2 linked regions of the Sulfolobus acidocaldarius DSM 639 genome follow. The protein of the gene in region 1 binds, or shares a complex with, the protein of each later gene. Links are inferred from orthologs where the notes say so. Each region holds a gene or a part of one and is shown in the gene's direction. Other genes may lie near its edges. The genes, in order: SACI_RS02865 and rpl12p.

Region 1 (3,287 bases):
TAAGAGTCCTGTTTTCGTTAAATAAGAAAGATTCTGCAGAAGTTTTATATAAATTAGCTGAAAAAATTTCTGCTAAATCTAATTTTAGAAGTATAAATCTTCATGATAAACCTAAATTCGAGAATCTTAAGGACATTCAACTATATGTTGTGGAGTCATTGCCAAATGTAGGGGAAAAATTAGCAAAAAAACTATTGGAAAAGTTTAATACAATAGAGAATATTTGTAAAGCTTCTATATCGGATCTTGAGAAAGCATTAGGAAGTAGAAAAAGAGCAGAAGAAATATACAAAGTATTACACACTGCATACTCATCTGATAACGGTACTAAGAAAAATGTGTCTTTAGCAGATTTCCTTGCTGAGGATAGAAATAATAATGACTAAGTGGCATATCTATACCCATTTCAATAGACTAAATTATGTTTCATTAAAATATCTATATATTTATAATTTTAAGTATAAAATAGCTAGCTACTTATATTAGTTCTTTAGATTCTCTAGATTATGAGTATATCAATCTAAATCCAACACACTTTAATACTTAAAAGTTAACTTACTATTCGTAAACTGGTGATTTAGACCTTGCCAAGATATAAGACTGTTGAACAAGTGCTTAGTTTAATGAAAGATGTTACAAGAGTAAGAAATATAGGGATTATAGCACACGTTGATCACGGTAAGACAACTACTAGTGATACACTTTTAGCTGCATCAGGAATAATTTCACAAAAAGTTGCTGGAGAAGCGCTTGCATTAGATTATCTATCAGTAGAGCAACAGAGAGGAATTACAGTAAAAGCAGCAAACATTAGTTTGTATCACGAAATAGATGGAAAAGGTTATGTAATCAATTTGATTGATACGCCAGGACACGTAGATTTCAGTGGTAGAGTTACCAGAAGTTTAAGAGTTTTAGACGGTTCTATAGTGGTTATTGATGCCGTAGAAGGAATAATGACACAGACGGAAACTGTTCTGAGGCAAAGTTTAGAAGAAAGGGTAAGACCTATATTATTTATAAATAAAGTAGACAGACTCATAAAAGAGCTTAAGCTTAGTTCTCAAGAAATTCAGAAGAGATTAATAGATTTGATTATAGAAGTTAATAACCTAATAGAGACATATGGTGAGCCTGAGTTTAAAGATCAGTGGAAGATAAAGCCGGAGCTAGGAAACGTTGTCTTTGGTTCAGCTAAGGATAAGTGGGGCTTTAGTGTGCCAATGGCTGGAAAAAGAGGAGTTAAATTTAGTGATGTAGTGAATGCTTACACTAGTGGCGATAAAGCTAAGATTGAAGAACTGGCAAGTAAGGTGCCTATACACGAGGCATTGTTAGATGCAGTAATAAAGTTTGTACCTAACCCAAGAGATTCCCAGAAGTATAGAATTCCCAAAATCTGGAAAGGTGATTTGGATAGTGAAATAGCCAAAGCAATGATTAACGCCGATCCAAATGGTCCAATAGTTATGATGATAAACGATATGAAAGTTGATCCTCACGCTGGTTTAGTAGCTACAGGTAGAGTATTCTCAGGTACTTTAAGAGCAGGAGAAGAAGTTTGGTTAGTGAATGCTAAGAGGCAGCAGAGGATATTACAAGTAAGCTTATACATGGGTGCAATAAGGGAGTTAGCTGAAGAAATACCTGTAGGTAATATTGCTGCGGCTCTGGGAATGGATGCTGCAAGATCCGGAGAAACAGGAGTTGATATTAGATTTAAGGACAGTGTTCTTGGCTCATTTGAGAAGTTACATTATATATCAGAACCTGTAGTCACCATATCTGTAGAACCTAGGAATCCTAAAGATTTAACAAAGATGATAGACGCTTTGAGGAAATTAAGCATAGAAGATTCTAATTTAGTAGTAAAGATAAATGAAGAGACAGGCGAATATTTACTGTCAGGTATGGGATTCCTTCACTTAGAAGTTTCGTTGCAGTTACTAAAGGAGAATTATGGATTAGATGTAGTAACAACTCCTCCTATAGTAGTCTACAGAGAGAGTATAAGGAACAAGAGTCAGGTTTTTGAGGGTAAGTCTCCTAACAAACACAACAAGCTATATATAAGTGTAGAACCATTGAACAACCAGACTATAGATCTAATAGCGAACGGAACAATAAAAGAAGATATGGATAATAAGGAGATGGCTAAAATCTTGAGAGATCAGGCTGAATGGGACTACGATGAGGCAAAGAAAATAGTTGCTATTGACGAGAATATAAATGTCTTTATAGATGCCACTAGCGGTGTTCAACACCTAAGGGAAATAATGGATACATTGCTTCAAGGTTTTAGGCTTGCAATGAAAGAAGGACCCCTTGCGTTTGAGCCTGTAAGAGGGGTTAAAGTCGTATTGCATGATGCTGTAGTACACGAAGATCCTGCACATAGAGGTCCTGCACAGCTATATCCTGCGGTTAGGAATGCAATATTTGCAGGCATTCTAACATCTAAACCAACATTGTTAGAACCATTGCAGAAATTAGATATAAGAATACCAATGGAGTATTTAGGGAATGTAACCGCTGTTATTACAAGAAAGAGAGGAAAGGTTATAAATGTAGTTCAAACTGGAAATGTGGCAAGGGTATATGCTGAAATACCTGTTGGTGAGTCTTTTGAGTTAGCAAGCGAGCTAAGAGCATCAAGCGCAGGAAGAGCCTTCTGGGGTACAGAGTTTAGCAGATGGGCACCGGTTCCTGATTCAATATTAGTAGATCTAATTATGAAGATTAGGGAAAGAAAAGGAAAGCCCAAGCAGTTGCCTAAAGTTGAAGATTTCATATCGTGATTTCTTTATGGAGGAGAATAATTTATTTCGGGACGTTAAAGCAATTTTTTTTGACTTTGATAATACATTAGTTTCTTTTGATGAAGTAGAAGATAATGCTCTGCATATGGTAGCCAAGGATATATATAATTTCGTTAAAGATAATTATTCATCTGAAATAAGTCAAGATAAAATAACAGAATTAGTGATCTCTAGAGCAAAGAAAATGAATGAGGACGGCATATATGACAGAAAGTCCTGGTGGAAATCAGTTCTAGATCAATTAAACGTTTCGGCGGAATCTGAGGAATTATATCAGTGGACTCAGTTATATTGGAGTATAGCCTCGCAGAATACTCCTTATGAGGATGCCTTGGACTTACTTGAATATTTAAAAAAGAAGGGATTTAGATTAGGGATAATAACTAATAGCGATGGAGAGGGAGGAGATAAGAGGCTTAGGTTATCAAGATTTCCACTATTACACTACTTTAATATTATAGTTATAGG
Region 2 (3,227 bases), 760 kb from region 1 along the record:
CCTTAGGACCTAGAGGTAAGTTTCCTACACCTCTACCCAATACAGCTGATATCAGTGAATATATTAATAGATTCAAGAGATCAGTTCTAGTAAAGACCAAGGATCAGCCACAAGTTCAAGTATTCATAGGAACTGAGGACATGAAGCCTGAAGACTTAGCTGAGAATGCGATAGCCGTATTAAATGCAATAGAGAATAAAGCAAAGGTAGAAACTAATCTAAGAAATATTTATGTTAAAACAACAATGGGTAAAGCTGTAAAAGTTAAAAGAGCGTGATCGGTTTGGCAGTTACTACAACTAAAAAAATAGCAAAATGGAAAGTAGATGAAGTAGCTGAACTTACTGAAAAATTAAAAACCCATAAAACTATAATAATAGCTAATATAGAGGGTTTTCCTGCAGATAAACTTCATGAAATAAGGAAAAAATTAAGAGGAAAAGCTGACATAAAGGTAACTAAAAACAACTTATTTAACATAGCACTCAAAAATGCAGGGTATGACACTAAATTATTTGAAAGCTATCTAACTGGACCTAATGCCTTTATATTTACTGATACTAATCCCTTCGAATTACAGTTATTCCTATCAAAATTTAAATTAAAGAGATATGCCCTGCCAGGAGATAAGGCAGATGAGGAGGTTGTTGTACCAGCAGGAGATACAGGTATTGCAGCAGGTCCCATGCTCAGTGTTTTCGGAAAGTTGAAAATAAAAACAAAAGTCCAGGATGGAAAAATTCACATATTACAAGACACAACAGTTGCAAAGCCTGGAGATGAGATACCAGCAGATATTGTACCAATATTACAAAAACTAGGAATAATGCCAGTATATGTAAAATTAAACATTAAGATAGCCTATGATAATGGAGTAATAATCCCAGGAGATAAATTATCAATTAACCTTGATGATTATACTAATGAAATCAGAAAAGCTCATATTAACGCATTTGCAGTAGCCACAGAAATAGCGTACCCAGAACCAAAGGTCCTTGAATTTACAGCAACCAAAGCTATGAGAAATGCATTAGCTCTAGCCAGTGAGATAGGTTATATAACTCAAGAGACAGCACAGGCAGTATTTACTAAAGCAGTAATGAAAGCATACGCTGTTGCCTCTTCAATAAGCGGAAAAGTAGATTTAGGAGTTCAAATACAAGCACAACCACAGGTCTCTGAACAGGCAGCTGAGAAGAAAGAAGAAAAGAAAGAAGAAGAAAAGAAAGGACCAAGCGAAGAAGAGATAGGCGGAGGCTTATCATCACTATTCGGTGGATGAGTTTAAATATCACCTCTTTATGTATTTTAAGGTGATTATATATGGAGTACATATACGCAAGTTTACTATTGCACGCAGCTAAGAAAGAAATAAGTGAGGAAAACATAAAGAATGTATTAAGTGCAGCAGGAATAACAGTGGACGAAGTTAGACTAAAAGCTGTAGCAGCTGCTTTAAAAGAAGTAAATATAGACGAAATATTGAAGACAGCTACTGCAATGCCTGTAGCAGCAGTAGCAGCCCCTGCAGGTCAACAGACACAGCAGGCAGCTGAGAAGAAAGAAGAAAAGAAAGAAGAAGAAAAGAAAGGACCAAGCGAAGAAGAGATAGGCGGAGGCTTATCATCACTATTCGGTTAATAAGAAAGTCTTTTTTACCATTTCAAATATCATTTTTACCATGGTCAAAGCAAACGAGAACGAGTACAGGTTAAACTTTTTTCTGTCAAGAGGATATGAAAGAAAAATTTGTAGATCCTGTTCTACCCCATTTTGGACTTTAGATAAGTCAAAGGAAAATTGTTCAGATGTTCCTTGTACTGACTATTACTTCTTTGATATCAAGATTAAATCTCCCCCATTAACAGTGAGAGAATCAAGAGAAAAATTTCTAAGATTCTTTGAAAAGAGAGGACACACCATAGTTCCACCTAAACCTGTAGTTGCCAAGTGGAGAGATGATCTTTATCTTACTATAGCTAGTATAGTTGACTTTCAACCATTTGTAACGAGCGGATTAGCTAAACCGCCTGCAAATCCACTGGTAGTTTCTCAGCCATGTATAAGACTAGAAGATGTGGATAACGTAGGAATAACATTTGGAAGGCATTTGACCACATTTGAAATGGCTGCTCATCATGCATTCAATTATCCTGATAAACAAATTTATTGGAAAGACGAAACAGTAGCATTTGCTAAGGAGTTCTTTACAGAAGAACTAGGGATCCCTGAAGATCAGTTAAACTTTAAAGAATCATGGTGGGAGGGTGGAGGTAATGCAGGACCGTGTTTCGAAGTAACAGTAGGAGGCTTAGAATTAGCTACATTGGTATTTATGCAATACGAAATTAGGGGACAAGATTACGTACCCTTAAAACTTAAGATTGTAGATACAGGATATGGTGTTGAAAGAATTGCATGGTTTACACAGAGAACCCCAACAGCCTTCCATGCGATTTATGGTAATTTAGTGAGCTCGTTCTACAAAAAGATTGGCGTTGGTGAAGTAAATAATGAGTTACTTAAAGCTGCTGCTATATACGCAGGTAGAATAGATCCTGACATAAAAGAGACTATAACTGCCCATAGGGAGCATTTAGCAAAACAATTAGGTCTTGATTTGAAGTATGTAAATGAGGAACTTACAAGAGCTGCCAGAGTATTTCAGGTACTTGATCACACAAAAACAATTGCTCTCATGTTAGCAGATGGACTTGTACCCTCTAACTCAGGCGAGGGATATCTAGGGAGGTTATTAATTAGAAGAGCTCTCAGAGTCCTTAGATTATTAGGTAGTGATGTCAAGCTACATGAACTAATAAAGGATCAGATTGATTATTGGAAAGAAGATTTTCCACAGATGTTAAAGAATAAAGACTATATAGTTGATGCAGTAATAAATGAGGAGGAGAAGTATAATGATACAATAAGCAAAATTCCTTCCATACTCTCAACGTTATCTAAAAAGAGCAAAGTTGACTTAGATGAACTAATTAACATATACGATTCTAATGGTATTTCCCCAGATCTAATATTAGATGAAGCGAGAAAAAGGAATATAAATATTAACGTTGAAATCCCTCATAACTTCTACTCCATTGTAGCAAAGAAACATCAAAATGCTCTAGTGAGAGAAAATAGGAAGGATAAAATTCCCAAAGAAGTTATTGATGAAATAAACAATAAAAAAATAGAGCCAACTGTTCCTCTCTACTATAAAGATCAGT

Evidence for each region.
Region 2: the proteins of SACI_RS02865 (region 1) and rpl12p are in contact, whole or in part, in a crystal structure (PDB 5H7L), measured with the Pyrococcus horikoshii proteins. The link is inferred for Sulfolobus acidocaldarius DSM 639 from one-to-one orthologs. Residues at the interface, in WP_048053510.1 of Pyrococcus horikoshii: Pro161, Met164, Met165, Phe168, Ser169, Ile172, Val195, Glu196, Phe202, Leu211, Ser212, Val213, Met216, Lys222, Phe223, Asn224; in WP_010886059.1 of Pyrococcus horikoshii: Leu100, Ala101, Gly102, Leu103, Ser104, Ala105, Leu106, Phe107, Gly108.

The regions. Positions count from the first base shown.
Region 1 is NC_007181.1:482,068-485,354, reverse strand. Bases 239-3,191 are described here. They hold SACI_RS02865 (elongation factor EF-2), read left to right. Parts: upstream 239-584; coding sequence 585-2,798; downstream 2,799-3,191. Other genes in these bases: SACI_RS02860 (HAD family hydrolase), read left to right, coding at 2,806-3,191; xpf (3'-flap repair endonuclease Xpf), read left to right, coding at 239-386. Outside these bases: more of xpf, read left to right, coding at 1-238; more of SACI_RS02860, read left to right, coding at 3,192-3,287. UniProt on the Methanocaldococcus jannaschii protein: Catalyzes the GTP-dependent ribosomal translocation step during translation elongation.
Region 2 is NC_007181.1:1,242,854-1,246,080, reverse strand. Bases 90-2,982 are described here. They hold rpl12p (50S ribosomal protein P1), read left to right. Parts: upstream 90-1,323; coding sequence 1,324-1,641; downstream 1,642-2,982. Other genes in these bases: alaS (alanine--tRNA ligase), read left to right, coding at 1,682-2,982; SACI_RS06955 (50S ribosomal protein L10), read left to right, coding at 275-1,282; SACI_RS06960 (50S ribosomal protein L1), read left to right, coding at 90-278. In the rest of the region: more of SACI_RS06960, read left to right, coding at 1-89; more of alaS, read left to right, coding at 2,983-3,227. UniProt on the Methanocaldococcus jannaschii protein: Forms part of the ribosomal stalk, playing a central role in the interaction of the ribosome with GTP-bound translation factors.